Regions from separate parts of the Saccharopolyspora sp. 6V genome, predicted to be linked through region 1. Evidence: riboswitches for the same ligand, from Rfam matches in the RefSeq annotation. Region 1 holds a riboswitch; each other region holds the start of a gene.

Region 1 (8,962 bases):
CCTACCTGAACCCGGACGTCACCACGCACCTCGACGCGGTCGCGCTGACGCCGGACGGCCCGGACCGGGTGCGGGTCACCGGTGCCACCGGTTCTCCCCCGCCGCCGACGACGAAGGTCGCCGTGTTCGGCGGGATCGGGTACCAGGTGGTGAACACCGCGTTCGTGACCGGCCTGGACGTGGCCGCGAAGGTCGAGCTGCTGCGCACCCAGCTCGCCCGCGACCTGCCCGAGGGCATCACCGAGCTGGACGTCACCCCGCTCGGCACCCCCGCCGCCGATCCGGCGACGCAGTGGGCGGCGACCGTCCCGGTGCGGGTGATGGCGACGGCGGCCGAGCGGGAACCGCTGGAGCGGTTCGACGCGGCGGCGCGGCTCGGGTCGCTGTACTTGCAGGGCCTGCCCGGTTTCTTCCACGACGGCGCCGCCGGGCTCACCTCGACGCCGCGGCCGCGCATCGACCACTGGCCGGCGCTGCTGCCGATGTCCGAGGTGCCGCACCGGGTCCGGTTCGCCGACGGGTCCGAAGTGGACGTGAAGCCGCCCGTCCGCACCGAAGCCGCGGGCGCCCAGCCCGTCCACCCGGAACCGGCCGCGCCGGAGCTCGGCGAGACCCGGTCGGCACCGCTGGGGACGCTGGCGCACGCGCGCAGCGGTGACAAGGGCGGCAACAGCAACGTCGGCGTCTGGGTCGCCGAGGAGCGGGCGTGGCCGTGGCTGCGGGACACCCTGTCCACCGCCGCGCTGCGCGAGCTGCTGCCCGAGTGCGCCGGGCTGGACGTGGTGCGCCACGAGTTCCCGGAGTTGCGGGCCGTGCACTTCGTGCTGCGCGGACTGCTCGGCACCGGTGGCTCGTCGAACCTGCGCGTCGACCAGGTAGGCAAGGCCGTGGGCGAATACCTGCGGGCCAAGCACGTGCTCATCCCGGTGGAACTGCTACCGGACGGAGGAGGGAACCATGTCGCTGACTGACCGCGTCACCAAGGCGGTGGCCGAACCGTCCACTTCGGACGAGTTCGATCCGGCGGGCGAGCTGGCGGAGGTGCTCGGCGGCGTCGGCATGAGCGCCGCGGACACCGGCGGCTCCATCACCTTCCACGGCGCGGACCCGGTGGTGCCCAGCACCCTGCGCCTCGGCGGGGGTTCGGCGATCGCACTGGCCGCGAAGTCGGCGGCGATCGCGAAGCTGTGGCGGCTGCGCGGCGGCGAGGGCCAGGACATCGAGGTGGACCTGCGGTCCGCGCCGCACCGGCTGTGCCCGTTCTACGACCGCCGGTGGGAGCTGGTCAACGGCTACCCGGCGGCCTCGGCGGCGAACCCGTCGAACGCGCTCGGGTTCGCCTTCTACCGCACCGCCGACGACCGCTGGGTGATGCCGCTCAACCCCTACCCGAAGATCAAGATCGCGGCGCAGAAGCTGCTGGGTGTCCCGGACGACGCGCAGGCCGTCGCGAAGGCGATCTCCGGCTGGAACGCGCTCGACCTGGAGAACGCGGCCGTCGAAGCGGGCACCGTGCTGCCGATGCTGCGCAGCACCGAGGAACTGCTCGCCGAACCGCACTACCGCGACGCCCTCGCCGACCTGCCGCTGATCGAGATCACCAAGATCGGCGAGAGCGAACCGGAACCGCTCACCGGCGGTGGCTCGCCGCTGGACGGCATCCGCGCGCTCGGCATGGGCCACGTCATCGCCGGAGCCGGGGTGGGGCGCGCCCTCGCCCTGCACGGGGCCGACGTGCTGAACCTGTGGCGGCCCGGCGAGATGGAGCACGACACCACCTACGTGACCGCGAACGTCGGCACCCGCTCCGCGACCGTCGACCCCTACGGCGCAGACGGGTCGCGGCGCATCCGGGAGCTGCTGGCCGGAGCGGACGTGTTCTTCGCCAACCGCAGGCCCGGTTTCCTCGACTCCATCGGGCTCTCCGCCGAGCAGGCCGCCGAGGCCCGGCCCGGCATCGTCCACGCCACCACCACCCTCAACGGCGAGCGCGGGCCGTGGGCGGGGCGCGTCGGCTTCGACCAGACCGCGGGCAGCCTCACCGGCATGATGAACCTGGAGGGCGACGGGGAGACGCCGGCGCTGCCGCCGATCCTGGTGGTCAACGACTACATCGTGTCCTGGCTGATGGCGACCGGGGTGGCCGAGGCGCTGGCCCGCCGCGCCGTCGACGGCGGCAGCTACCGGGTGCACGTGTCGCTGACCCGCGCCGCGCTCTGGATCCTGAGCCTCGGCGTGTTCGACAAGGAGTACGCGGCGGCCACCGCGGGCAGCGACGCCCGGCACGCCTACCTCGACCCGGAGACGTTCACCGCCGAGACGCCGCTGGGCCACTACCAGGGCGTCACCGACCAGGTCCGGATGTCCGCGACCCCCGGCCACTACCGCACCGTTCTGGTCCCCCGAGGCTCTTCCCGCCCGGAATGGCTAGACCGCTGAGCTGCGGGTGGTCGAACTCGGGTTGCTCAGCACTCGGGTGGCGGGTGGTCGACCTGCGTACGTGGTCGGCGGCTCAGCGGCTTCGCCGCTGACAGGAGAGGGCCGAGACCCGCTTGGTCCTCGGGCGGTCAGGCCTCGGCCGGGGTGGTGGGGGTGAGCGCTCCCCGGCGTTCCAGCAGGCGGGTGCCCGCGCTGCCGGCCAAGCCCACCAGCACCAGCACCGCCCACGGCAGCCAGCGCATCCCCGGCTCGGCGAAGGCGTCCAGCAGCGCGCCCGCCAGCCAGCTGACCGCGGCCGCGACCAGGCTGGAGACCAGGTAGTAGAAGCCGTAGTAGGTGCCGGCGAGGCGTTCGCTGCCGACCGCGGGAAGCAGTTCCATCGCGAACGGGTTCGTCATCGCCTGCCCGACGGTGAACAGCACGATCGCGAGCACCACGGGCACGAACGCCAGCACCGTCCCGGCGATGCCGCCGACGGGCAGCCGTTCCGGCAGCACGGGTGCGGCCAGCAGGATCGGCACGAACGAGCCGCCCATGCAGGCCAGGCCGACCACGATGGACCGGCCGGAGCTCCACCGCGCCCGGCACCACTCGGTGATCCGCACCTGCCCGAACACGCCGATCAGCGTGGACACCCCGAACACGACGGCGATGGACCACGCCACCCCGGACACCCGCTGCGCCTCCAGCGGCAGCGTCAGGTAGAGCTGGTTGTAGAGCGCGAAGTACGCCGACAGCGCCAGGGTGAAGCCGAGGAACCGCCGGTTCAGCACCACTTCCCGCCAGCTGCCCAGCACGCTCTGGCGCTGCGGCTCGACCTCGCGGTGCGGCAGCACCAGCAGCTGCGCGCCGGTGAGCACCGCGAAGGCCACGCACGCCACCAGTGCGATGACCCGGAAGTCCACCGCCAGCAGTGCCGCGCCCAGCAGCGGCCCCACCAGGGTGCCCGCGTGCTGGAACACGTTGAACACGGCGAAGACCTCGGCGCGCCGCTCCCCCGCCTCGTGCATCAGGTAGGTCCGCACCGCCGGGTTGAACAGCGCCCCCGCCAGGCCGGTGAGGATCGCGGCGGCGAACAGGCCGGGCAGCGTGGTGAACACGGCGAACAGGCCGAACGACACCACGCGCAACGCGCAACCGGCGATGATCATCGGCCGGCAGCCGAGCCGGTCCGCCGCGGTGCCGCCGAGCAGGAACATGCCCTGCTGGCTCAGGTTCCGCACCCCGAGCACGAGCCCGACCACGGCGGCGCCGTAGCCGAGGTTCCCGCTCATGTACGCGGCCAGGAACGGCATCAGCATGTAGAAGCCGATGTTGATGCCGAACTGGTTGATCACCAGCAGCTTCGCCGCCGGGGACAACCGGGCGAACGCGGCGCGGTTCACGGCCGCACCTCGCAGACCGGGCATTCCGCCGGGCCGTCGGCTCGCCGGGCACACGGATCGACCACCTTGCGCGACCTCCTCCACGTCGTTCTGCTGTCCACTTCGGACGGCATGCCGTCCGCGTCCACCGGTTCGGCGGCGGGTTCCGGGAAGTCCTGCGCGGCGAGGAAGTCCGGGTCGTAGATCGTCCCCCAGTAGCGGTGCGGCCCGTCCGGGAACACCGCGGCCACCTGGTCCGCGCCGAGCTCCCGGGCGCACCAGGACGCCACCAGCGCTACCGCGCCGGTGCTCCAGCCGCCGGTGACGAACGCGCCGGCCCCGAGCCGGTGGCAGGCCGCGACGGACTCCGCCGCGCCGACCAGGTGCACCTCGTCGAACGCCGCGTAGTCCACGTTGCCGGGGTGGATGCTGCTGCCGAGGCCGCGCATCAGGCGCTTCGCCACCGGGTCGCCGAACACCGCGGACCCCGCCGCGTCCACCCCGACCAGCCGCACCCCGGGGGCGCGCTCGCGCAGCGCCCGCGCGATGCCGGCGCTGTGCCCGCCGGTGCCGACGCTGCACACCACGACCTGCGCGTCCGGCAGCTGGTCCAGCAGTTCGTGGCCGAGCGCGCGGTAGCCGGTGACGTTGTCCGGGTTGTTGTACTGGTCCGGCCAGTACGCCCCGGGCAGCTCGGCCAGCAGCTCCCGCACCCGGTCCAGCCGCGGGGGGTGCCAGCCGCCCACCGGGTGCGGGTCGCGCACCAGCTCCACCCGCACCCCGTGCGCGGTGAGCAGCGCGCGGGTCTGCCCGTCGAGCTCCGCGTCGGCGACCACGACGACCGGGTGGCCCAGCGCGGTCCCCACGTACGCCAAGCCGATGCCCAGGGTGCCGCTGGTGGACTCGACGACCGTCCCGCCGGGGCGCAGTTCTCCGCGGGCTCGGGCCGCGGTGAGCATGGCGTGCGCGGCGCGGGCTTTCATGCCGCCCGGCGCGGTGCTCTCCAGCTTCGCCCAGAAACCCGGGTGCGGGAACGCGATCGGCGCGGCGACCCGCAGCAGCGGGGTGCCTCCGATCAGGTCCAGGGGCGAGTCGCAGCGGGCGGGCGCGCGACCCGTCACCGCACGACCTCGGTGGCGCGGGCGGCCTCGTAGGTGTGGATCGTGGTGTCCTCGCCGGAGAGCCAGAAGAACGGGTAGGGCTCCGCCGACAGCGCGCGCACCGGGCCGCCGAGCAGTTCCCGCAGCACCGCGGATCCGGTCTGCGCGAACAGGGTCAGCGGCAGGTCGCGGGCGGCGCAAGTCGCGGCGATGTCGTCGAAGGTGCCGTTGCCGAGGACCATGCCGGACGCCAGCACCGCGTCCGCGCCGTCGATCGCGGCGGCGTGGTCGGTGCGGATCGGCTCGTCCCACTCGGTGCGGCCGCCCTTGAGGTCGCAGGGCACGTAGTCGAGGCCGCGGTCCCGCAGCGCGGCGAGCAGCGAGTTCACCACGCCGATCACCGCGACCCGGCCGCCATCGGGGACCGCGGTGATCGCGGCGACCGCGCGGGCGCGGGCGGTGGACTTGGCCAGCGAGTCGCCCGCCGGGATCACCACCTGCCGGGACAGCGGGTGCGCGGGGTGCGGGGTGAGCGCGGCGAGGTAGGCGTCCAGCGCCGCGACCCGCACCGGCAGCAGCGGGTGCCGCAGCAGCTCGGCCGCGGTGCGGCCCACGGCGGCGCGCACCGCGTCCTCGTCCAGGGCGCCGGGTTCGACGGCGCACGAGCCGACGGCGTCGGCGATCCGGACGCTGAGCACGGTGTTGGTGTAGCCGGTGCCGCGGCCGGTGTGCCGGGCGGCCTGCACGGTCAGGAACGCGACGGCGGCGGAGAGCTCCGCCGGGCCGTTCCCGCCCGCATCGCGGACGTGGCCGGACAGCGCGGACTCGACCAGCGAGTCCACGTAGGACTGATCAGTGGTGGTGGCAGGACGCACGTGTCTCCCCGAGCTGGAACCGGAACGGAACGCACAGCGGCGGGACGAACCCGCGGGGACGACTAGTGTCCGATGTGGACGGTTTGCCGGACTTCCCGGCGCGATGCGGCGATGCGCGACACCACGTACCTCCTCCGGGGCTCCGCGACCCCGCACGAATCGGCACGACGGTGCCAGTCTCCTGGCTCGCGGATCGGCACCGGCCTCCGGCCTTCCCGCCGGGGACCGGCAGTGGCTCGGGTGGAGGACGACTCCCCACTCACAGTGGCGGGACCGCGCCGGATTCGCACCGGCTTCCTGCACACCGTCGTTCGAACGGCTCAGAAGTTCGCAGCCCCGGTGGCCGATGTCAAGGCCGCGGCCACCGCCCGGAACCCGCACCGCGGTCGGCGGAACCGGTGTCGCCGCAGGTGGCGGACACCGGCGCACGCATCGCCGTTCGCGAATATGACATCGGCGACTCCGGCTCCCGCGCCCGGTGCTGCCACCTCACCGGACGCGGGATCACCGCGACCTCGCCGTGCGCCCGGCGGCTAGGCGGCGGGCCAGGAGGGGACGGCCGCGTCGAGGGCCCGCTCCACCAGCTCGCACGGGTCGGCGGTGGCACCGCTGGGGATCTTCGACTTCGCCGACACCGCCTGGTCCGAGTCGGCGGCCACGACCAGTTCGCAGGTGCCGTCGGCCTTCGGGTCACCGGAGTTCGCGCGCACCGCCGGGTGCCCGCCGATGGTCAGCTCGCCGAAGTCGGAGTACTCCTCGGCCGCGTCCTGGAAGTCCTGCAGCGACCGGTCCGCGACCACACCGACCTCCAGCCGCACGCTGTCCCGCGGGGTGCTCCAGGTGCACGCGCCCGCGCTCTCCTTGCCGCCCAGGTGGAATCCCAGCTCGTGCACCGTCTGCTCGGGCACCAGGTCGCAGGGCTTCTCCCCGCTCGCGTCCTTCGGGGAGTCGACCTGCACGCCGCCGCATCCCGCCAGCGACAGCGCGGCGACGACGGCCAAGCCGACCGAGCCGAGCCGAACCGCGCCGATGCGGGGCACCGCAACCTTCTCGTTCACACTCATCACGCCTGCCGTTGATCCGGTCCGGATCGGGTCGATCCGGAGAACTCGCGCCCTCCCCGCTGGACGCGCTGATCATGTCCCGTGCGTCCAGCGGGCGGCTCCGGCAGCAACGCGGTTTCGGCCGTAGCGCCCAAGAATCGAGCGACCGGCCCGGCGCACCGGCTGCCCCGAGCGGACCAGGACCACCGGCGCTCCCACCCCCGAAAACAGCCCCCGATGACGAGAACCCGCCAACTTCAGCGGGGGCGCGGCTCGACCCCGTTGACCACGTCGGCGGGCCGCTCCCCGGTCAGCACGGCGGCGAGCTTCGCGAACAACCTCCCGCGGAGGTTGTGGTAGGCGTCCCAGGTCACGCCCGCGGTGTGCGGATTGAGCAGCACGTCCGAGCGGCCCCGCAGCGGCGAGTCCGCGGGCAGCGGTTCCTGCTCGAACACGTCCAGCGCCGCGCCCGCCAGCTGCCCGGAATCCAGGGCCCGCACCAGCGCCCGCTCGTCCAGGACGCCGCCACGCCCCGCGTTGAGCACGTAGCCGCCGCGCCGCATCCGCGCCAGCAGCTCGTCACCGACCAGGCCGTGGGTGGCGGTGTTCAGCGGCAGGTGCAGGCTCAGCACGTCCGAGGCGGCCACCGCCTCGGCCAGCGGCAGGTACTCCCGGCCCGGCTCGGACGGCACCGGGTCGTGCACCACCACCCGGGCGCCGAAGCCGTCCAGGCGACGGGCCACCGCGCGCCCGATGTTGCCGAAGCCGAGGATGCCGACCGTCAGCGCCGCCAGGTCGCGGCCGCGCAACCCCTCCGGTCCCCAGCCGCCGGATTCCACCTTGCGGTGCCCGGCCGCGTAGTGCCGCAGCAGGTACAGCAGCGAACCGACCGTCCAGTCGGCGACCGCGTCGGCGTTGAACCCGGGCAGGTTCGCCACCGGGATGCCGCGCTCGGCCGCGGCGAGGTGGTCCACGCCGTCGAAGCCGACCGCGACGGACTGCACGAGCTCGCAGCGCGGCATCGCGTCCAGCAGCTCGGCGCCGATCCGCCGCTCCTTCTCCAGCGGGGCCAGCACGATCGTCGCGGTGGCCAGCGCGTCCAGGTGGGCGGCGGGGTCCTGCTCCGGCCCGATCTCGGTGATCCGCAGCCCGGGCAGGTCCGGCAGGTGCTCGCGCAACGACGCCTCGGTGATGTCGTTGAGGTCGTAGAAGCTGACGATGTGACCGGTCATGGTTCCTCTCTCGGGGTGTTCCGGGCGCGCGGAACCCGCTCCCCGCCGGTGGCGAGGAGCCGGGTTCCGCGTGGTGTCAGGAAGTGGCGGCCCAGATGCGCTGGAGCGCGGCGAGCATCCGCTCCTCGGAGCCCGCCAGGTGCGCGGTGAGCAGCGAGGTGGCGCGCGCCGCGTCGCCGTCGGCGATCGAGGACCGCAGCTGCTCGTGCGCGGTGCACACCGGGCCCAGGTCCTCGTCCTCGCTGTTGGTGACCGCGAGCATGCTGGCGAACAGCGGCTCGATCTGCAGCCAGATCGTCAGCAGCCTGCGGTTGCCGCTGGCCTCGTAGATGCCGCGGTGGAACCGCAGGTCGTGCTCGGCGAACTCGGCGGCCCGGGGCGGCGTGGCCGTCTCGGACATGCCGCGCAGCCCGCGGAGCATGCCCGTCTCCGAGCGCTGCTCGCCGAGACCGATGGCGCTGGTCACGGCGAGCGTCTCGATGGCCTGCCGGATCGCGTAGAGCTCGCGGACGTCCGCGGCGCTCAGCCCGACCACGTGCACCCCGCGGCGCTGCGGTTCGACCAGGTTCTCCAGCCGCAGCAGCTTCAGCGCGTCGCGGACCGGGCCCCGGCTGACGTCGAAGCTCTCCGCCACGGAGTCCTCGACGAGGTGCGTGCCCGGCGAGATCTCCCCGCGCACGATCCGGTCCCGGAGCGTGCGGGCCAGCCGCTCCCCGAGCGAATCCGCGCGGACGAGCGAGTCGGACATGCATCCTCCCTCGATCACATCGTCAACCGTGGACAATAGTGGTCGCCGCCAGCAGCTCGGTCACCTCGTGCCGGTGCGGCATGCCGCCCGCGCCCGTCCTGGTGACGCTGAGCGCGGCGGCCGCGGCGGCGACCCGGGCGGCTTCGGGCAGCGCGGCCCCT
Region 2 (8,962 bases), on a different contig from region 1:
GCTTCGAATGCAGGTCCAGATGCCCGTCGGCGAGCTTGGCGAGCTTGCCGATGCCGCCCGCGATCGTCAGCCGGGGCACCGGGTGGCGCCGCAGGTACTTGAGCACCGCGCCCGCGAAGTCGCCCATGTCCAGCATCGCCTCCGGCGCGAGGCCGTAGGTGCGGTCGACGTGCTTCTCCGAGGTGCTGCCGGTGCAGCCGGCGACGTGCTCCAGCCCGGCGGCCCGGGCCACGTCCACGCCGCGGCGGATGCTGTCGATCCACGCCGAGCACGAGTACGGCACCACCACGCCGGTCGTGCCGAGGATGGACAGGCCGCCGAGGATGCCGAGGCGCGGGTTCCAGGTGCGCCGCGCCAGTTCCTCCCCTTTCTCCACGGAGATCTCCACGACCACGTCCCCGCTGCCGCCGTGCTCGGCGGCGACCTGCCGCACGACGCCGCGGATGAGTTCGCGCGGCACCGGGTTGATCGCCGGTTCGCCCACCGGCAGCGGCAGGCCCGGTTTCGTCACGGTGCCCACGCCCGGACCGGCGCGGAACACCACCCCGGCGCCGGGTTCGGCGGGGCGGACCGTGGCCGACACCAGCGCGCCGTGCGTCACGTCCGGGTCGTCCCCGGCGTCCTTGACGATCGCCGCCATCGCCGACCCGGCGCCGAGGCGTTCCTTGGCGAGGGCGAACTCGGGGCGGTGCCCCTTCGGCAGCACGATGCCCACCGGATCGGGGAACCCGCCGGTGAGCAGCGCCGTGTAGGCGGCGGCGGTGGACGCCGTGGCGCAGGCGCCGGTCGTCCAGCCGTAGCGCAGCGCCTGGCCGGTCATAGCGCACCGCCTAGGCTGGCCGCATGGTCGAGGTGCGGCGAGTGCTGGTGCTCGGCGGCACCGCGGAGGCCCGCGAGCTCGCCGCCCGGCTCGGCGGCGAACCGGCGGTGCACGTGATCTCCTCGCTGGCGGGCCGGGTGCGCGACCCGCGGCTGCCCGAGGGCGAGGTGCGGATCGGCGGTTTCGGCGGTGCCGAGGGCCTCGCCGCGTGGCTGCGCGCCGAACGCATCGACGAGGTGGTGGACGCGACGCACCCGTTCGCCGCCGCCATGACCTCGAACGCGGTGCTCGCCTGCGCACTGGCGGGCCTGCCGCTGCTGGTGCTGCGCAGACCCGGCTGGGAACCGGAACCGCACTGGCACCTGGTGGATTCGCTGGACGAGGCCGCCGCCGCGCTGCCCGGCCTGGGCGAGCGGATCTTCCTCAGCACCGGGCGCCAGGGCGTGCACCGGTTCGCGCACCTGGACCTGCGGTTCCTGGTGCGCGCCGTGGACCCACCGGAACCGCCGCTGCCGCCGCGCACCGAGCTGCTGCTGGCCCGCGGCCCGTTCGCGTTCGACGACGAGGTGGCGCTGCTGCGCGAGCACCGCATCGACGTGCTGGTCACCAAGGACAGCGGCGGCCCGATGACCCGTCCGAAGCTGGATGCGGCCCGGCTGCTGGGCGTCGCGGTGGTGCTGGTGCGGCGGCCGCCGGAACCACCGGTGCCCGTGGTGGGGACCGTGGCCGCCGCTGTGGAACGGCTGCGTCACGCCGGGTAGCGGCGCGGCGTGAACACCGTCCCGCCGACCGAGCGCGTGGTGGACGAGCCGATCAGCAGCAGGCAGCGCATGTCCACATCGGACGGATCGAGTTCGCCGAGCGGCACCACCCGCACCGACTCCTGCGGCCCGCCCACGTCGCGGCCGATCACCACCGGCGTCTCCGGGGAGCGGTGCTCCAGCAGCACGTCGCGGGCGGCGCCGACCTGCCAGGTGCGGCTGCGCGAGGCCGGGTTGTAGATGGCCATCGCCAGGTCGGCCCTCGCCGCCGCGGCCAGCCGCTCGACGATGACCTCCCACGGCTTCAACCGGTCCGACAGGGACAGCACGCAGTAGTCGTGGCCCAGCGGCGCGCCGATCCGGCTCGCCACCGCCTGCGCCGCGGTGAGGCCGGGCAGCACCCGCACCGGCACCTCCGCGAACCGCTCCTCGGTGGCGACCTCCAGCACGGCGCTGGCCATCGCGAACACGCCCGGATCGCCCGAGGACACCACGACGACGCGGGATCCGCGCCGCGCCAGGTCCAGGGCGAACTCGGCGCGCTCGGCCTCCACCCGGTTGTCCGAGGCGTGCTTGCGCTGCCGCGGGTTCGTCGGCAACCGGTCCAGGTAGGGGCCGTAGCCGACGAGGTCGTCGGCGGCGGCGACGGCGGTGTGCGCCTCCGGCGTGGTCCACTGCGGACCGGCCGGGCCGAGGCCGACGACCACGACCTCGCCGGTGCTCGCCGTCGGCGCGGGCTCGGGAGTTTCCCGTTGCGCCGCAGCGGAAACGGGTACCCCGGACGCGTCGGTCAGGTTCAGCGGGCTGTCCGCGTTCACCGGGCTCGGCAGCAGCGCCAGCGAGAAGTACGGCACCGACGCCGGATCCACCTCGCCCAGCGGCAGCAACCGCTGCCGGTCGGTGGTGGCGCGCTCCACGAAGTAGGCCTCGTCGAGCCGGCCCGCCTTCTCGAACGCCGCCTTCACCCCGTCGAAGGTGCGGCCCAGCTTCATGACCGCCGCCGCGTCGGTGCCCGCCAGCTTCTCGGCGAGCACGTCCGGGTCGAGCGTGCCGGGCAGCACCGTCAGCACCTCGTCGCGTTCCGCCAGCGGCCTGCCGAGCATCGCCGCCGCCCCGCTCACCGAGGTCACGCCGGGGATCGCGGCCACCTCGAACCGGCCCACCAGCCGCTTGTGCATGTGCATGTAGGAGCCGTAGAAGAACGGGTCGCCCTCGCACAGCAGCGCCACGGTGCGGCCCGCGGCCAGGTGCGCGGCGAGGCGTTCGGCCGCGTCGGCGTAGAACTCGTCGATGGCGCCCTGGTAGCCGCCCGGGTGGTCGGTGGTCTCGGTCGTCACCGGGTACACCAGCGGTTCCTCGACCTGGCCGTCCCGCAGGTACGGGGCGGCGACGGAACGCGCGATGCTGCGGCCGTGCCGGGCGCTGTGGTAGGCGATCACGTCGGCTTCGCCGATCAGCCGGGCGGCCTTGACCGTCACCAGCTCCGGATCTCCCGGGCCGAGCCCGACGCCGAACAACCTGCCTGCCTGCTCCACGGTGCTGCTCACTCCTGTTCGCTCGCGATCGCGTTGATGGCGGCCACGGCCATCGCGCTGCCGCCGCGGCGGCCGTGCACCACCAGGTGCTCCAGCGCCGGGTGGTCGGCCAGGGCCTGCTTCGATTCGGCGGCGCCGATGAACCCGACGGGCAGCCCGAGCACGGCGGCGGGCCTGCCCGCGCCCGCGTCGACCATCTCCAGCAGCCGGAACAGCGCGGTCGGCGCGTTGCCGACGGCCACCACGGACCCGTCCAGCCGGTCCCGCCACAGCTCCATCGCGGCCGCACTGCGGGTCGTGCCGAGTTCCGCGGCGAGGCCGAGGACCCGCTCGTCACCGAGGGTGCAGAGGATGTCGTTGTCGGCGGGCAGCCTGCCCCGGGTGACGCCCGCGGCGACCATGGCGGCGTCGCAGAACACCGGTGCGCCACCGCGCAGCGCCTCGCGGGCGGCGAGCACCGCGCGCGGCGACCAGGCGATGTCGCGGACCAGGTCCACCATGCCGCAGGCGTGGATCATGCGGACGGCGACCTGGGCGACTTCCGGTGGCATGCCGTCGAGTTCCGCTTCAGCGCGGATCGTGGCGAACGAACGGCGGTAGATCTCCGCGCCGTCGCGCACGTACTCGTAGCCGCCGGTGCTGTCTGCGGTGTTCACACTGCCCTCCGTGCCGCGTCGAGCGCGGCGGACGTATCGCCGGCGGCACGGCCGCCGACCTCGTAGCCGGCCTCGGTGGCCAGCACTTCCACTCCTGGCCCGGCCGGTCGGCCGCAGCGGCGCGCGCAACCCGCCCAGTGCACCGGCAGCGGGCCGGGCCGGGTGGTGCGCAGCGCGTCGGCGCGCACGTCGGCGAGGGACTTCGCGCAGCCGGGGCTGCCCGTGCAGGCGGTCACCCCGGCCAGCGGCGCGCCCGAGTCGGTGAGGAACCCGGCGGCGGCCAGCTCGGCGAGCCTGCGCGGCGCCTCGGCCGCGGGGACGTCGGTGAGCAGCAGCGCGCGCCACGGCGTGAGCCGCAGCGGGTGCGGTGCGGCGGTCCGGGCGGCGATCTCTTCGGTCTGCGCGGCGAGCACCGCGATCTGCGCGGCGTCCAGCCGTCCCAGCGGTGCGCCGAGGGCGAGGTCGACCCGGTCGTCGTCGCGGGCCAGCACGCCCAGCTCGGCGTGCGTGCGCACCGGATCACCGGGCGTGACCACGGATTCCGCCGGGGTGCAGGGGAATTCCTCCCGGACGCGGCCGGCGATCCGCTCCGCGCCGCCGGGCAGTTCCGCGAGCCGCCAGCTCTCCGCACCCAGCCGGTCCCGCTCCGCGAGGAACGCGGCGGCCGCGAGCACCGCGGCGCGGGCCGCGTCGGCCGCGGGCACCCGCAGCCCGAGGTCGGCCCCGGCGAGCAGCACCGCAACCGAGCCGTCCGCCGGGTGCAGCGCGACGTCCGCGCCCAGCGCGGTCACCTCGCCGCCGCCGTCGTCCGCGGTGAACAGGAACCGGCCGGGCAGCTCCGCCAGCTCCGGGTCGGCGCGCAGCCGCTCGTCCAGTTCCACCGCCACCGCGCGCACGTCCAGCGCCCCCGGGCGGGTGCGCGGCGAGGCGACGACGTTGCGCACCCGCTCGTGCGTCGGCGACGGCAGCAGTCCGGCCGCGCCGAGCAGGTCGGCGAACTCCGGCACCGCCGCCGCGGACAGGCCGCGGACCTGGACGTTCGCCCGCGAGGTGAGTTCCCAGCCGCCGTCACCCAGCGCGGCCGCGGTCGCCAGCGCCCGCACCTGCCGCGCCGCGAGCCGCCCGCCGGGCACCCGGACGCGGGCCAGTCCCCCGTCGGCGGCCTCGTGCACCCGCAGCGCGCCGGGGCACGCGTCGGGTCCGGCTCGTCGCGGCACGCTCGTCCCCGCTCTCGTCGATCGTGGTCTGGTCCGGAACTCGCAGCGCACGGCGCCGCTGTCCGGGGTGCGCGGACTCGGGGGCGCACCGGCGACCGTCGATACTACGTCCCGCCCGGATCGCGTCCGCAAAACGCGATGCGCCTCACCGGGCGGCCGGACCGGCCGAGTGCGGGATCTCTCCCGCGTGCGCACGATCGGCCACTTGACGAACGATCGCCCCGTTGCGGAGAGTTGTCGGCGGCGACGTGCGGAGGAAGCCGGTGCGAGTCCGGCGCGGTCCCGCCACTGTCACCGGGGAGCGGACTCCGAGTACGAGGCCACTGCCCGCGCGCCGCGCGGGTGGGAAGGCCGGAGCGAGCGCCGATCCGGGAGCCAGGACACTCCGGCGCCGCCACCGCCCGGTGCCACACCGGGTGCCGACGACTCCGGGGCGAGGACCCCGAGGAAGGTTGACCATGCGTCCTGTCCGCACGCCCGCGTCCCTGCTCAGCCGGGAGCGTGCCGCATGATCCTGCTGCTGTCCACATCGGACACCGATCTGCTCAGCGCACGCGCCAGCGGTGCGGACTTCCGCCTCGGCAACCCGGCTCGGCTCGGCGTGGACGACCTGCCGCCGCTGCTGGAGGGCGCCGACCTCGTGGTGGTGCGGCTGCTCGGCGGCCGCCGCGCGTGGGAGGAGGGCTTGGACGCGCTGCTCGCCGGACCGCGCCCGGTCGTGGTGCTCGGCGGTGAGCAGGCCCCGGACGCCGAGCTGATGGAGTGCTCCACGGTGCCCGGCGGCGTCTGCTCGCAGGCGCACGGCTACCTCGCGCAGGGCGGGCCGGAGAACCTGGCGCAGCTGTTCAACTTCCTGTCCGACACGGTGCTGCTCACCGGCCACGGCTTCGAACCGCCGGTGGAGACGCCGAAGTGGGGCCTGCTGGAGCGCACCCCGCGCCGGACCGAAGGCCCGAAGGTCGCGGTGCTCTACTACCGCGCGCACCACATGGCGGGCAACACCGCGTTCGCGCACGCCCTGTCCGAGGCGATCGAGGACGCGGGCGGCCAGGCGCTGCCGGTGTTCTGCGCCTCGCTGCGCGCCCCCGAAGCGGGCCTGCTGGACACGTTGCGCGAGGCGGACGCGCTGATCGTGACGGTGCTGGCCGCGGGCGGCACGAAGCCCGCGACGGCCTCCGCCGGTGGCGACGACGAGGCGTGGGACGTGGGCGCGCTCGCCGCGCTGGACGTGCCGATCCTGCAGGGCCTCACCCTGACCTCCAGCCGCGAGGCGTGGGAGGACAACGACGAGGGCCTGTCCCCGCTGGACATGGCCACCCAGGTCGCGGTGCCCGAGTTCGACGGCCGCCTGATCACGGTGCCGTTCTCGTTCAAGGAGAACGACGCCGAGGGCCTCCCGGTGTACGTCGCCGACCCGGAGCGCGCGGCCCGCGTCGCCGGGATCGCGGTGAAGCACGCGCGGCTGCGGCACGTGCCCGCCGCGGACAAGCGGCTGGTGCTGATGCTCTCGGCGTACCCGACGAAGCACTCCCGGATCGGCAACGCCGTCGGCCTGGACACCCCGGCGAGCGCGGTGGGCCTGCTGCGGCGGCTGCGCGAGGCCGGCTACGACATCGGCCCGGCGGACGGCCCGGACGCGCTGCCCGGCGTGGCCGCGCAGGACGGCGACGCGCTGGTGCACGCGCTGATCGCCGCCGGTGGCCAGGACCCGGACTGGCTGACCGAGGAGCAGCTGTCCGGCAACCCGGTGCGCATCCCCGCGAAGCGCTACGCCGACTGGTTCGCCACGCTGCCGCAGGACCTGCGGGAGAGCGTCGAGCAGCACTGGGGCCCGCCGCCGGGCGAGCAGTTCGTGGACCGCTCGCACGACCCGGACGGCGAGATCGTGGTGGCCGCGCTGCGCGCCGGGAACGTGGTCGTGGTCGTGCAGCCGCCGCGCGGGTTCGGCGAGAACCCGATCGCGATCTACCACGACCCGGACCTGCCGCCGAGCCACCACTACCTGGCCGCCTACCGCTGGATGACCGACGAGTTCGGCGCGCACGCGATGGTGCACCTCGGCAAGCACGGCAACCTGGAGTGGCTGCCCGGCAAGACCGCGGGCATGTCGGCGTCCTGCGCACCGGACGCGGCGCTGGCCGACCTGCCGCTGGTGTACCCGTTCCTGGTCAACGACCCGGGCGAGGGCACCCAGGCGAAGCGCCGGGTGCACGCGACGCTGGTGGACCACCTGGTGCCGCCGATGGCGCGCGCGGAGAGCTACGGCGACATCGCGAAGCTGGAGCAGCTGCTCGACGAGCACGCGCAGATCTCGGCGATGGACCCGGCGAAGCTGCCCGCGATCCGCAGCCAGATCTGGACGTTGATGCAAGCCGCGAAGCTCGACCACGACCTCGGCCTGGACGAGCGCCCGCACGAGGCCGAGTTCGACGACATGCTGCTGCACGTCGACGGCTGGCTGTGCGAGATCAAGGACGCGCAGATCCGCGACGGCCTGCACGTCCTCGGCGCCGCCCCGACCGGGGAGGCGCGGGTGAACCTGGTGCTGGCGATGCTGCGCGCCCGCCAGGTGTGGGGCGGGCAGAGCGGTGCGCTGCCCGGCCTGCGCGAGGCGCTGGGCATGCTGGAGGACGGCAGCGTCGCCCGCGGCACCGTGGACGACGTGGAGACCTCCGCGCACGCGCTCGTCGCGGGCCTGGAGGAGCGCGGCTGGGAGCTCGGCGCGGTCGTCGAGGTGTGCCGCTCGGTGCTGGGCGACGCGCCGGACGACGTGGTGCGGGTGCTGGAGTTCGCCGTCACCGAGGTGGTGCCGCGGCTGGACGCCACCACCGACGAGATGACCGCGACGCTGCACGCCCTCGACGGCGGCTACGTGCCCGCGGGCCCGAGCGGTTCCCCGCTGCGCGGCCTGATCAACGTGCTGCCGACGGGCCGGAACTTCTACTCGGTGGACCCGAAGGCGGTGCCGAGCAGGCTCGCCTGGGAGACCGGGCACGCCATCGCCGATTCGCTGATCGAGCGCTACCTCGCCGACACCGGCGAGTACCCGCGCTCGGTGGGCCTGTCGGTGTGGGGCACCTCGGCGATGCGCACCTCCGGCGACGACATCGCGGAAGTGCTGGCGCTGCTGGGCGTGCGGCCCACCTGGGACGAGGCGTCGCGGCGCGTCAACGGGCTCGAAGTGATCCCGCTCGACGAGCTGGGCCGCCCGCGGGTGGACGTGACGGTGCGGATCAGCGGGTTCTTCCGCGACGCGTTCCCGCACGTGGTGACGCTGCTCGACGACGCGGTCCGCAAGGTCGCCGCGCTCGACGAGCCGGACGAGCAGAACTTCGTGCGCGCCCACGCGCAGGCCGACCTGGCCGGGCACGGCGACGAGCGCCGCGCCACCACGCGCATCTTCGGTTCGAAGCCCGGCGCCTACGGGGCCGGTCTGCTGCCGCTGATGGACAGCAAGAACTGGCGCGACGACACCGACCTCGCCGAGGTGTACGCGGTGTGGGGCGGCTACGCCTACGGCCGCGGCCTGGAGGGCACCGAGGCGCGCGGCGACATGGAATCCGCCTACAAGCGGATCTCGGTGGCGGCGAAGAACGTCGACACCCGCGAGCACGACATCGCCGACTCCGACGACTACTTCCAGTACCACGGCGGCATGATCGCCACGGTCCGTGCGCTGACCGGCAAGGCACCGGCGGCCTACATCGGCGACAGCAGCCGCCCGGACGCCATCCGGACCCGCTCGCTGACCGAGGAGACCTCGCGGGTGTTCCGCGCCCGCGTGGTGAACCCGCGCTGGCTCGCCGCGATGCGCAAGCACGGCTACAAGGGCGCGTTCGAGCTGGCCGCCACCGTGGACTACCTGTTCGGCTACGACGCCACGACCGGTGTCGTCGGCGACTGGATGTACGAGAAGCTCGCCGAGACCTACGTGCTGGACGAGGAGAACCAGAAGTTCCTCACCGAGTCCAAC
Region 3 (8,962 bases), on a different contig from region 1:
CGCCGCCCCGCGGGGGGGGGGGGGGGGGGGGGGCGCGGCCGCCCCCCCCCGCCCCCCCCCCCCCCCCCCCCCCCCCCCCCCCCCCCCCCCCCCCCCGCCGCGGTGGTCAGCCGAAGGGGACGAGCACCAGGTCGGCGGCCCGCACGTCCGCCGAGGTCCACCCGGTGATCCCGGCCAGCACGCAGCCGGTGCGGATCACGGCCTCCTCGTCCAGTTCACCCGGGTCGAGGTGGTCCTGCTCGACGATCCCGGCGGCCGCGACCGCCTCCCGGATCCGGTCCGGCAGCTCGGGGAGCGAGCCTTCGAGGTCGTCGGAGTTCGTCCACAGCACCTCCGCGCCGTCCTCGGCGAATTCGAGGCCGCAGCACGGTCCGTCGAAGTTGTGCGCCAGGCTGAGCGCCGCCCCGCCGGTGCGGGACAGGGCGAGCGCGGCGGATTCGAGCCCGCCCTGCTCGTTCGAGACCGAGTCGGTGTGCCCCGCGTCGTCGAACACGAAGGTCCACCCGCCGATCCGCCCGGCCAGCAGCGCGGAGGCGCAGTCGGTCTCGCCGAGCGCGGTGCGCGGCAGCGAGGAGTGCTCGTCGGCCCGCTCCTCGGGGAGCGTGCAGGGGCGCGCGTGCGCGAGCCGCGCCCCGAGCGCTTCCAGCGCTTCGCGCGGCTGGAGGTCGCGCACCAGGTGCACGATCTGGTGCGGGTCCTCCGCGCCGAGTTCGGTGATCCACGCGGGGCGGCCCCCGGAATCCAGTGCTGCGGCGGGGAAGGCGGGTTCGGGCATCGTCGTCTCCAGTCGGTTCGGTTCTTCTCGGCACCTTGCCCCAGGGCACCGACAATTCCGTCCCGGTACGGTCAGGTGGAGGTCTTCGCCGTGTGCGCGGACTTCCGGCTCCAAGCGTGTCCCGCTCTCCGGAATGGCCGGACTGCAGATTTCGTCCACAGTGGACGAAAGAGTCGGGGGGAGTCTCCCCGGATCCGGATCCCCGGTCGCGGCACCACCCGCTGCGCTTCCACCCGCTGCGCTTCCCACCATTGCGCGACCACCCGCTGCGCTTCCACCCGCTGCGCTTCCCACCATTGCGCGACCACCCGCTGCGGAACCCGCCGACGCGCCCCGGAACCGCGCGAGGGGAACGCGGGGCGCGGGCGCTCAGGTCAGCGCCACCGCCAGCAGCGGAGCCGCCCGCAGGTCGTCCATCGTCCACGTCACCCCGGCCAGCGCGCAGCCGATGCGGGTCACCGCGGCCTCGTCGGTCTCGCCCGGCTCCAGGTGGGCGCGCTCCACGATGCCGGCGGCCGCGGCGGCGGCGCGCACCTCGGCCGGTGGTTCGGCGGTCTCGTGATCGAGGTCGTCGGAAGTCGTGCGGTACGCGCGCGAACCGTCCACCGCGTAGTCGAGGCTGAGCAACCCGCTGATGTTGGCGTGCAACGTCACCGCCGGGCCGCCGGACGCGGAGAGGGCTTCCGCCGGTGCTCGCGGGACGGGCCGCGGGACCTCCGGCTCCTGCAGCGCGGACCAGTCCCCGGTGCGCATCCCGTCGAGCAGTGCGCGCATCGTGTCCAGGCCGCCGACCTGGAAGGTGGTGTCCGCGTCGTCGAAGACCAGTGTCCAGCCGCCGATGCGGGTCGCCAGCAGCACCGACAGGCACTGCGGATCGCCGAGCGCCGCGCGCGGCAGCGAGGTGAACTCGTCCGGCCGCTGTTCGGGCAGCGTGCACGCCGCGGCGGAACCCGGGTCCGCGCCGAGCACCTCCAGCGCCCGCGCCGGTTCCAGGTCGCGCACCAGGTGCGCGGTGTGGTTCGGACCCGGCACGTCCAGTTCGGACAGCCAGATCGGATAACCGGTGGCGTCCAGGGTTCCAGGTGGGAAACCGGGCGTGGGCATGGCGGCTCCTCGTCGTCGTCGGCGGGTGCCGGTGAGTCTGCCCGGTGCGGTGGCGGCCGCCGCGGTTCCGCGCGCTCCCCGCTGCCGAACGCGGGAATCCCCTCGCCCGCTCGCCCAACGGGTGCTGCACCGTTCTCCGGAGGAGACCGGGCGGGCCGCTCCGCCGCGCGCGGGCGGTGGGCGACGGCACCGCGACCCGCGGTGACGGGATGCCGAGCGGTTCACACTTCCTTGACAAGGCACGACGCAGGCTGAAAAGTTGACGAGTCGTTCCAATGCGACGGTGTGCAGGAAACCGGTGCGAATCCGGTGCGGTCCCGCCACTGTGAACGGGGAGCCGCGTCCACCAGCGCCACTGTCGGGCAGCCGATGGGAAGGCCGGGCGCGACGTCGATCCGCGAGCCAGGAGACTGGCACCGTCGTACCGATTCGCACGGGGTCGCGGAGCCCCGGAGGAGGTACGCAGTGCACCCGGATTCGCCGCACACGCCCGGTTTCCCCGCTGTTCCCGAACCGGCCCGCGCCGCGTGAGCGGCGTGATCGGCCGCAGGCGGCTGCTCGCGGGCGTGGCCGGAGCGATCGCCGCGGTCCCCCTCGTCTCCTGCGCCGGCGGTTCCGGGGCGAGCGCGGGCAGGCTGCGGCTGGCGTTCCCCGCCGGTGGCGCCACCGAATCGCTCGACCCGCACACCGGTTCGCTGTTCGTCGACCAGGCCCGCGCGAAGGCGCTGTTCGACACGCTCGTCGGCTACGCCGACGACATGAGCGTGGTGCCGCGGCTCGCCGAGAGCTGGCAGCCCGACCCGACCGGTACCCGGTGGCGGATCCGGTTGCGCCCGGCCGAATTCCACGACGGCAGGCCGGTGACCGCCGAGGACGTGCTGTTCACCTACCGGCGCATCGCCGACGACGCCACCGCGGCCCAGTCCGCTTCGCACTTCGCCGACGTCGACTTCGGCGCCAGCCGGGCGATCTCGGCGACCGAACTGGAACTCGTGCTGGGCGCGCCGAACTTCGAGTTCCCGTCGGCGTGGGGCGCGCCCGCCACCGAGATCGTGCCCGCGGGCACCACCGACTTCACCGCGCCCGTCGGCTCCGGCCCGTTCCGGTTCGTCTCCTTCGAACCCGGTGGGACCGCCGTGTTCGCCCGCTTCGACCGGCACTGGTCCGGGCCCGCGACCCCGGCCGAGCTGGAATTCGTGCCCATGGAGCAGGAGAGCGCCCGGGTCAACGCGCTGCTGTCCGGGCAGGTCGACTACGCGCACGACGTGAGCGCCAACTCGGTGCGGCTGCTGGAGCAGGGCGGCCGGGCGCGGGTGCACTCGGCGCCGTTCGGCACCATGCAGGCCCTGCTGCTGAAGGTGGACCGGCCGCCGTTCTCCGATCCGCGGCTGGTGCGGGCGGTGCGCGTCGGCCTGGACCGGCAGGCGCTGCTGGACATCGCGCTCAGCGGGCAGGGCAGGCTCGGCAACGACCTGTTCGGCGCCGGGCTGAAGTACTACCCGCCGGACCTGCCCGCGCCCGCGCGCGACGTCGACGCCGCCCGCGCGCTGCTGCGCGAAGCCGGGGCAGACGGGCTGAGCTGGCAGCTGCAGACCAGCTCCGTCGACCCCTACTTCGAATCCGCCGCCAGCCTCATCGCCCAGCAGCTCGGCGAGACGGGGATGCGCGTGTCGCCGCGGATCGGGCCGGCCGAAACGTACTTCTCCGACATCAAGGAGCACGGCGTCGCCTCGCTGTCCCGGACCGCGGCGCTGCCGGTGCCGACGTTCCTCGGGCAGCGCATGACCTCGGACGCGGGGAGCAACAACTACACCGGGTACCGCTCCGCCGAGTTCGACGAGCTCTACGGGCGGGCGCTGGCCACCGCCGACGACGCCCGCCGAGCCGACCTGCTGGTGCGCGCGCAGCGGCTCGCCCGGGAGAACAGCGGCAACGTGGTGTGGGGCTTCAGCGGCTGGAACGTCGCCACCGCCACCTCCGTGGCCGGGGTGCGGGGCGCGCCGCCGAACTCGCTGGACTGGGCCCGCTTCGATCGGGTGAGCGTGGGTTGATCGCGCCCGCCGCGCGGGCGTCCGCCGCGGTGCTGCCCCGGCTCGGCGTGGCGCTGGTGCAGATCGCCGCGGTCGCCGTCGGCGTGTTCGCGCTGACCGCGCTGCTGCCCGGCGACACCGCGCAGGTCGTGCTCGGCGAGCACGCCGACACCGGACAGGTGGAGGTGCTGCGGCGGCGGCTCGGGCTCGACCAGCCGTGGGGGACGCGGTTCGCGCAGTGGGCCGGCGGGGTGCTGCACGGCGACCTCGGCACCTCGCTGCGCACCGGCAGGCCCGTCCTCGACGAGATCACCCGCAACGCCGCCACCACCGCGCTGCTCACCGCGCTGACGCTGCTGGTGGTGCTGCCGCTGGCCGGGTGGCTCGGCGTGCGCAGCGGGCTGCGCGCCGGGAGCCGGTTCGACCGGGCGGTGAACTCGGTGGTGGTGCTGCTGAACTCGGTGCCCGAGTTCGCGCTGGCGCTGCTGCTCGTCGGCGTGTTCGCGGTGCGGGCCGGCTGGCTGCCGGCCACCGCGGGCGGGCTGTCCGGGTGGTCGCTGGTGACGCAGCCCGCGGTGCTGGTGCTGCCCGTCGGCGTGCTCGCCGCGAAGCAGCTCAGCGCGCTCGCCCGCCAAGTCCGCACCGGTGTGGTCACCGCGAACGGCGCCGAGTACGCCACCCACGTGCGCCGCGCCGGTCTCGGCGAGCGCGACGTGGTGCTGCGGCACGTGCTGCCGAACACCATCGGGCCGGTGCTGCAGCAGCTGGCGCGCACCGTGGACGGGCTGCTCGGCGGCGTCGTCGTGGTGGAGGCGCTGTTCGCGCTCGGCGGGATCGGCTCCGGATTCGTGGAAGCGGTCAAGGCCCGCGATTTGCCGGTGGTGCAGGGCTACGCGCTGCTGTTCGCGGCGATCACCATCGGCATCAACCTGGTCATCGACCTGGTGGCGCGGCGGTTCCGGGCGGGTGCGCGGTGAGCCGCGCCGCCGGGTGGCTGCTGCTCGGGGTGCCGCTGCTGGCGGCGCTGGCCGGGCCGGTGCTCGCCGGGCTGCTGCCGGGCGGCGGATCGGTGCGGGCCGCGAACGTCCCGCTGCTGCCGCCCGGGGCGGACCACCCGCTGGGCACCGACGTGCTCGGGCGGGACGTGCTGGCCCTCGCGCTGCACGGCGGGGGTTCGGTGCTGGTGCTGGCGGGCGGCGCGCTGGTGCTGACCTACCTGGTGGGGGTGCCGCTGGCGCTCGCCGCCGTCGGGCAGCCCCACCGGTGGGTCGACCGGTGGCTGACCCGCGGACTGGACCTGGTGCTGGCGCTGCCCGGGTTGCTGGTGCTCATGGTGCTGGCCGCGACCGGCACTCGGACCGGGGCGGCGCTCGTCGTCGCCGTCGCGCTGCTGCAGCTGCCCGCGGTGGTGCGGATCGTGCGCAGTGCGGCGCTCGGCGCCCGGCGGCGCGGCGTGGTGGAAGCCATGGCGCTGCAAGGGGAATCGTGGTGGCGGGTGCACTTCGGTTACGTCGGGCGCGGCGTGCTCGGGCCCGTCGCGGTGGACGCGGGCGGGCGGCTGAGCCTGGTGCTGTACCTGGTGGCCTCGGCGAACTTCCTCGGCCTCGGGATCGACCCGGCCACCGCGGACTGGGCGGTGCTGGTGGAGCGCAACCAGGAGGCGCTGTTCCTGCAGCCGTGCGCGGTGCTGGTGCCCGCGGGCCTGCTCGTGGCGCTGTGCACCGGCCTCAACCTGCTCGTGGACCGGTACCTGGTCACCGGGGGACCCGCTCGGCGCTGAACCGGCCGCGGTCGAGCCGCACGCCCAGCGCCACCAGCGCGGTCAGCGCGATCGCGACCACCAGCGGCAGCCGCGCCGAGGCGGCGGTGGCAGCGCCGGCGAACGCGGTGCCCGCCGACCCGGCGGTGATCTTCAACGCGCCGGTCCAGACGAAGACCTGCCCGCGCGCCGCGTCCGGTGCGTGCTCGCTGCGCGCGGCGAGCGTCGCGGCGAAGAAGTAGCCGTTGGCGATCCCAGCGCCCGCGTAGGCAGCGGCGGCGAACCCGAACGACGGTGCCGACGCGATCAGCACCAGCGCGGCCACCACCACCGCCGCCGACCGGACCACCAGGCGATCCGCCTCGCCGGACGGCGGCCGCACCAGCACCCCCGCCGAGCCCGCCAGGTTCCCCAGCCCGTAGGCCGCGGTCAGTACACCGGCCGCGGCACCACCGGTGCTCACCACCGCCGCCACCGGCAGCACCGCCACCCCGAACGCGACCGCCGTGGTCAGCAGCAGCATCCGCCGCAGCGGCCCGGAAGCGAGCATCAGCAACAGCGTGCGGGCCGGGGGCGGCACCGCACCCGGGCTCGCCGGCGGCGGCGCCGCGGGCAGCAGCAGCACGAACCCGGCTGCGACGACCGCCCCACCGGTCAGCACCAGGGCCGCCACCAGCGGCGAGCTCCACGCCGCGACCGCCGCGACGACCGTCGGCCCCACCGTGCCGCCGATGCCGTAGGTCGCGACGTCCCAGCCCTGTGCCCGGCGCTGCGCGGTGCGGCCGGTCCCGGCGATCGCGGGCAGCCTGCTGCTGATGCCCCCGGTCAGCAGCGGCCCCAGCGAGCCGGCCGCCACCAGCAGCACGGCGGGCATCGGCGCGGGCGCCACCGGCAGCAGCAGCACCGCCGCCGCGAGCGCGGCACCGTGCGCGGCGCTGGCGGCGGCGATCACCCGCCGCCCGTCGCGCGCGGTGTCCAGCACCCGGGCGACGAACGGGCCGAGCAGGTGCGGCGCGGTGGTGCAGGCGCCGAGCGCGCCCGCCAGCCACCCGGGGCCACCGGTGTCGTGCACCAGCAGCACGACGGCCACCACCGCACCCCCGTCCGAGGTGCGGGCCAGCGTCGCGGCCACCGCGTAGCGGGCGAGCCCGCCCCGGACGGCCGTGGTCAACGTCGCAGGTCGAGCAGGTCGACGAGCCGCGCCACCTCCGCGCGCTCCGCGGTCGGGAGGCCCAGCACCGGGCGCGGCAGGTTCGGGTGCGCGACGAGCCCGAGCTCCTCGGCGATCGCGGACACCACGCGCAGGCTGCCGCACCGGCCGAACAGCTCCCACAGCGGCGCCAACCGGTCCGATTCCGCGGTCGCCGCGGCGGCATCCCCGGCGAACGCGGGGCGCGCGATCGCCGCCGCGGCCTCCGGCACCGTCCCGGCCAGCACCGAGTACCAGGCCCGGCACCCGGCGAGGATGCCCTCGGCGGCCAGCGGATCACCGGCGACCCCGATCGTCACCGGCTCCGGCAGCAGGCCGCGCAACCGGGAGACGCGGTCCACCGGCTCCGGCACCCCGGGGATCTTGACCGAGGCGACGTTCGGCAGCGCCGCGATCAGCGCGTGCAGCTCGTCGGTGAACGTGACGTGCGTGGTCCCCGGGTTGTCGTACACCACCAGCGGGACCGACAGCGCCGCGGTGACGTCCGCGTAGAGCCCGAACACCTCCTCGTCGGTCAGCGCCTGGTACGACACCGGGGCGAGCAGCACGCCCGCCGCCCCGGCCTCCTGCGCGTCCTCGGCCAGCGCCAGCACCTCGCGGGTGCGCAGCGCGCCGATGCCGACGAGCACCGGGACGTCCCCGGCGTGCCGCACGGCGAGCCGCGCGACCCGGGCGCGCTCCGCCCGGTCCAGGTACGGGTAGCTGCCGGTGGAGCCGAGCGCGGTGATCGAGTCGACGGGGGCGGTGGCGAGCCGTTCGACGAGCCCCGCGAACGCGGCTTCGTCGACGCCTCGGTCGGTGACGGGGGTCAGCGGGAACGCGCTGAGTCCGGTGAACATGCGTCCTCCTCGGAGGTCAGGCCGGCAGCGCGGCGTCGAGCGCGCCGCGCAGGTCGGCGATGAGGTCGTCGGCGTCCTCCAGCCCGACTGCGAGCCGCAGGTGGCCGTAGCGCTGGAACTGCTCGGGGTAGTGCTCGTCGCCGCCGCGCGCCCCGGCCGCGACGTGCACGATCAGCGACTCGTCGTGCCCCAGCGACACCGCCGAGGTGATCACCCGCAGCGCGGCCGTGAACCGGTTCTGCACCGCCGGATCGCCGTCCAGCGCGAACGCCAGCACCGCCCCGCAGCCGCGGCCGCCGAACTGCCGCGCCGCGAGCTCGTGCTGCGGGTGCCCGGGCAGCCCGGGGTAGGCGACGAACGCGATCCGCGGCTCGGCGTCCAGGAATTCGGCGATGCGCTGCGCGTTCGCCAGGTGCTGGCGCAGCCGCAGCGGCAACGTCACCGACCCCCGCATGATCAGCCAGGCGTTGAACGGGGCGAGCACGCCGCCGACGTCGACGCCCGCGTCCGCCCGGATCCGCGCGACGAGTTCGCGGGAACCGATGACCGCGCCGCCCATGGCGTCGCCGTGCCCGTTGATGAACTTCGTCAGCGAGTGCACCACCAGGTCCGCCCCGTCGGCGAGCGGCCGGTACAGCGGCGGCGGGGTGAACGTGCCGTCCACGCTCAGCAGTGACCCCGCCGCTTGCGCGATCTCGGCGACCGCTGCGATGTCGGTGACCGCGGTCGTCGGGTTGGCGATGGTCTCCACGTGCACGAGCCGGGTCGCAGGGCGCATCGCCGCGCGCACCGCGTCCAGGTCGGTGGTGTCGACGAACGTGGCCTCGATGCCGTAGCGGCTCGGCAGCAGCTCCGCGAACAACCGCCACACCGCCTCGTAGGTCACCGCCGAAACGACCACGTGGTCGCCCGCGCGCAAGTGCGTGAAGAACACGGCGTGCAGCGCGGCGACCCCGCTGGCGAACACCAGCGCCGACTCGCCGCCGTCCATCGCGGCGAGCTTCGCTTCCAGCGCGTGCTGGTTGACGTTGCCGTTGCGGGCGTAGATCCGGGTGTTCGGGTCCGACCAGGACAGCTGCGACGGGTCCTCCGGCAGCAGGTAGGAGTTGGCCAGCACCAGCGGGGTGCGCAGCGCCCCCGAGGCGTCGGTGGCGTTGCCGCCGTGCACCGCCCACGTCGCGTCGGAGACGGTGGCCGGATCGTGCTTGTCGGGCATCAGCTTCCCTTCGTCGTGCGCAGCAGCGC
Region 4 (3,586 bases), on a different contig from region 1:
TAGATGGGACGAACGGTCCGTTCACTCGACCTGGATCGGGGGCCGGGGGTGGGCAGTGGTGGGAAGAGCGACCACCCACCCCCGGCTTCGGGATCAGCCGGCAGCCGGGCGCACGGCCGCCGTAGCGCTGATCACGTTCTTGAGCGCGGTCTCGACCTCGGCGTAGCCGCGGGTCTTGAGGCCGCAGTCGGGGTTCACCCACAGCCGCTCGGCGGGCACCGCGGCGAGCGCGGCCTTCAGCAGGTCGGTGACCTCCCCGGCTTCCGGGACCCGGGGCGAGTGGATGTCGTACACACCGGGTCCGACGCCGCGGCCGAACCCGACGGCGTTGAGGTCGTCCAGGACCTCCATCCGGGACCGGGCGGCTTCGATGCTGGTGACGTCGGCGTCCAGGTCGACGATGGCGTTGATGACGTCGCCGAACTCCGAATAGCACAGGTGGGTGTGGATCTGGGTGGATTCGGCGATCCCGGAGGTGGCGAGCCGGAACGAGCGCACCGCCCAGTCCAGGTACTCCTGGTGCTGCGAGGAGCGCAGCGGCAGCAGTTCGCGCAGCGCGGGCTCGTCGACCTGGATCACCCGGATGCCCGCGTTCTCCAGGTCCTTGACCTCGTCCCGGATGGCGAGCGCGACCTGCTCGGCGGTGATGCCGAGCGGCTGGTCGTCGCGCACGAAGGACCAGGCGAGGATGGTGACGGGCCCGGTCAGCATGCCCTTCACCGGCTTGGCGGTGAGTTTCTGCGCGTACTTGGCCCATTCCACGGTGATCGGCTCGGGCCGGGACACGTCGCCGTAGAGGATCGGTGGCCGGACGCAGCGCGAACCGTAGGACTGCACCCAGCCGTTGTGCGTGCTGGCGAACCCGTCCATGTGTTCCGAGAAGTACTGCACCATGTCGTTGCGCTCGGGTTCGCCGTGCACGAGCACGTCGAGTCCGAGGTCTTCCTGCAGCCGGATGACGCGTTCGATCTCGTCGCGCATCCGCTGCTTGTAGGTGGCGTGGTCGATGCTTCCGGAGCGCAACGCGGCGCGGGCCTTGCGCACGTCGGTGGTCTGCGGGAACGAGCCGATGGTGGTCGTCGGCAGCGGCGGCAGCCGCAGCGACTTGCGCTGTGCGGCGAGCCGGTTCGCGTAGTCACCGCGCTGGGCGTGCTCGGGTTTGAGCGAGGTGAGCCGCGCCTGCACCCGGTTGTTGCGCACCCGGTCGGCTCCGGCGCGGTCGGCGATGCGCCGCCGCGCGTCGTCGAGCTGCTCGGCGACGGTGTCGCGGCCCTGGTGCAGCGCGCGGTCGAGGACGACGACCTCGCCGACCTTCTGCGCGGCGAACGCCAGCCAGGACGCGACCTGCGGGTCGAGGTCGGTTTCCGCGTCGACGTCGTAGGGCACGTGCAGCAGCGAGCAGGAGGTGCTGACGGCGACCTCCCCGGCGAGGCCGAGCAGGGTGGCGGCGGTGGTGAGCGCCTTGTCCAGGTCGGTGCGCCAGATGTTGCGCCCGTCGACGAGGCCCGCGACGAGCGTCTTCTCCCGCAGCCCGGGCACCGACGGGAGTTCGTCCACGGTGCGCTGCCCGGCGACGAGGTCCACGCCGACGGCTTCGACGGGGGAGGAGGCGAGCACGCCCAGCGCGTCCCCGAGGTCGCCGAAGTAGGACGCGACCAGGATCTTCGGCCGTTCCGAGAGCTCGCCGAGCCGCTGGTAGGCGGCGCGCAGCGCGTCCAGGTCGGCCTGCGAGCGGTCCGCGGTGAACGCGGGCTCGTCCAGCTGCACCCATTCGACCCCGGCCCGGTGCAGCTCGCCGAGCAGTTCGGCGTAGGCGGTGACGAGCTCGTCGACCTTGTCCAGCGGGCGGAACGAGGCGGGCGCGCCGTCCTGCGGTTTGGACAGCAGCAGGAACGTCAGCGGTCCGACGACGACCGGGCGGGTCTTGATGCCCAGCTCAGCGGCCTCGTGGTACTGGTCGACGACGGTCTGGTCGGACAGCCGGAACTCGGTGTCCGGGCCGATCTCCGGGACGATGTAGTGGTAGTTGGTGTCGAACCACTTCGTCATCTCCAGCGGTGGCGCGGATTCCACGCCGCGGGCCATCGCGAAGTACGTGTCGAGCGGGTTCAGGCCCAGTTCGGCGAAGCGCGGCGGGACCGCGCCGAAGGTGACGGCGGCGTCGAGGACCTGGTCGTAGTAGGAAAAGGTGTTTCCCGGCACCGAGTCCAGCCCGGCGTCGCGCAGCGAACGCCACGTGTCGGTGCGCAGCGTGCGCGCGACTTCGCGCAGTTCCGCTTCGCCGGTGCGGGACTTCCAGTAGCTCTCCAACGCCCGCTTGAGTTCCCGGTTCGGACCGATCCGGGGGAACCCGAGCACGGTGGATCCGATTGTGCTGGTCAACGCTCTCTCCTCGCGAGCTGGACGGCAGTTCTGCGAGGTCGAGCGGGCAGGATCCGGGCACACGTGGCCGCACGCGGCGGCTCGTTCGTCCAGGTCTTCCCGCGAGACCTCGCAACAGCGCGCGTCACGCAGGACGCGCGCACCGGCGGCAGGTCTTCGGACTCGTGGGCGCTTCCCGGTGGAACCGGGGTCTTCTACTGGCCGTCGCTTCCCGAGCTCGCGCTCAGTGCTGTGACCGGTCGTGGCGACCGGTGACGGCGTTCGTTCCCACTCACCGCTGCGGGGCAGTCCCGGATTTCCACCGGGTTCCCTCTTGCCTCGCGCACCCCCGCTTTCGCAGGGCTGTGCGAACCACCAGCACTTCGGAGGCTACTTGCTTCTGGCGGGAAGACAAGGCCCTGCCGTCCGGATCACCCGGGCGCCGCGACGACCGCCGGAAGGTTTTTCGAGCCGCGGGCAACCTGCCGCGCGGTGGTGCGTCTTGTGAACAGGTGAGGGGGCGGGACGGATTTCTTCCGTCCCGGTGCGACGAAGCGATCGGGAGGAACCGGCTGTGGTGAAGAGCGGTATTCGGGCGGGTGTGGGCATCGGTGCGCTGGCCGTGGCGGCGATGGCGCTGGTGCCGGCAGGGATCGCCGCCGCTGACTCGAGCGAGACGTCCGTTGTGGACTTGAACGGGGACGGAACTCCGGACACCGCGCAGCTGTCCGCCATCGGGGACGGGGCGAAGCAGTCGCTCAAGTTCACTGTGGACGGTCGTACGACCGAGGCCGTGCTGACCGGCGACCCGTCCTTCGGCACCCAGCCGATGCGGGTGCTGGACGTGAACGGCGACGGCAGGCAGGAACTGCTGGTGACGGAGTCCGTCGGCGCGAACACCACCTGGTTCAGCGTGTGGGACCTGGGTGCCGATGGCGCGCCGCGCGAGCTGAAGACGCAGGACGGCGAGCCGCTGAAGATCAACGAAGGCGGCGGGATCGGTGCCCGCCTCGGCTACGAGTGCGCGCCCGCGGGCTCGGACGGCCGGGTCCTGATCACCTTGGCCGCGTCGAACGAGAGCCAGACGACGGAGCCCTCCTACGACGGTTCCCGGGTCGCCTACGAGGTGCGCGACGGCGTGGCCACGCCGGTCGACGACTACTCGTTCACCGGTGTCGGCAAGGACGACGACGTGCTGCGGGTGCAGCCCGAATCCTGCTCCTGA

The links. Region 1 has a riboswitch for cobalamin ahead of LCD35_RS08315 (hypothetical protein). Riboswitches for the same ligand answer to the same signal wherever they lie in the genome.
Region 2: linked by a shared signal. The riboswitch ahead of cobN (cobaltochelatase subunit CobN) and the one ahead of LCD35_RS08315 (hypothetical protein) in region 1 are both predicted to bind cobalamin.
Region 3: linked by a shared signal. The riboswitch ahead of LCD35_RS17605 (ABC transporter substrate-binding protein) and the one ahead of LCD35_RS08315 (hypothetical protein) in region 1 are both predicted to bind cobalamin.
Region 4: linked by a shared signal. The riboswitch ahead of metE (5-methyltetrahydropteroyltriglutamate--homocysteine S-methyltransferase) and the one ahead of LCD35_RS08315 (hypothetical protein) in region 1 are both predicted to bind cobalamin.

What each region holds. Positions count from the first base shown of each region.
Region 1 is NZ_JAIUKB010000036.1:41,932-50,893, reverse strand. Features, by position in the region: gene LCD35_RS08335 (acyclic terpene utilization AtuA family protein) at 1-971, shown strand, start outside; gene LCD35_RS08330 (CoA transferase) at 958-2,439, shown strand; gene LCD35_RS08325 (MFS transporter) at 2,568-3,824, opposite strand; gene LCD35_RS08320 (PLP-dependent cysteine synthase family protein) at 3,821-4,924, opposite strand; gene LCD35_RS08315 (hypothetical protein) at 4,921-5,778, opposite strand; cobalamin riboswitch at 5,932-6,117, opposite strand; gene LCD35_RS08310 (DUF3558 family protein) at 6,312-6,836, opposite strand; gene LCD35_RS08305 (2-hydroxyacid dehydrogenase) at 7,079-8,053, opposite strand; gene LCD35_RS08300 (GntR family transcriptional regulator) at 8,130-8,801, opposite strand; gene LCD35_RS08295 (ribokinase) at 8,824-8,962, opposite strand, start outside.
Region 2 is NZ_JAIUKB010000203.1:289-9,250, reverse strand. Features, by position in the region: gene LCD35_RS29025 (cobalt-precorrin-5B (C(1))-methyltransferase) at 1-820, opposite strand, end outside; gene LCD35_RS29020 (cobalt-precorrin-6A reductase) at 844-1,581, shown strand; gene LCD35_RS29015 (precorrin-2 C(20)-methyltransferase) at 1,569-3,116, opposite strand; gene LCD35_RS29010 (precorrin-8X methylmutase) at 3,125-3,772, opposite strand; gene cobG (precorrin-3B synthase) at 3,769-4,989, opposite strand; cobalamin riboswitch at 5,243-5,375, shown strand; gene cobN (cobaltochelatase subunit CobN) at 5,498-8,962, shown strand, end outside.
Region 3 is NZ_JAIUKB010000086.1:21,489-30,450, reverse strand. Features, by position in the region: gene LCD35_RS17615 (hypothetical protein) at 107-775, opposite strand; gene LCD35_RS17610 (hypothetical protein) at 1,145-1,879, opposite strand; cobalamin riboswitch at 2,146-2,313, shown strand; gene LCD35_RS17605 (ABC transporter substrate-binding protein) at 2,407-3,930, shown strand; gene LCD35_RS17600 (ABC transporter permease) at 3,927-4,886, shown strand; gene LCD35_RS17595 (ABC transporter permease) at 4,883-5,689, shown strand; gene LCD35_RS17590 (MFS transporter) at 5,664-6,839, opposite strand; gene LCD35_RS17585 (dihydrodipicolinate synthase family protein) at 6,836-7,717, opposite strand; gene LCD35_RS17580 (PLP-dependent aspartate aminotransferase family protein) at 7,734-8,933, opposite strand; gene LCD35_RS17575 (aminotransferase class I/II-fold pyridoxal phosphate-dependent enzyme) at 8,933-8,962, opposite strand, start outside.
Region 4 is NZ_JAIUKB010000048.1:21-3,606, forward strand. Features, by position in the region: gene metE (5-methyltetrahydropteroyltriglutamate--homocysteine S-methyltransferase) at 94-2,382, opposite strand; cobalamin riboswitch at 2,512-2,753, opposite strand; gene LCD35_RS10640 (VCBS repeat-containing protein) at 2,939-3,586, shown strand.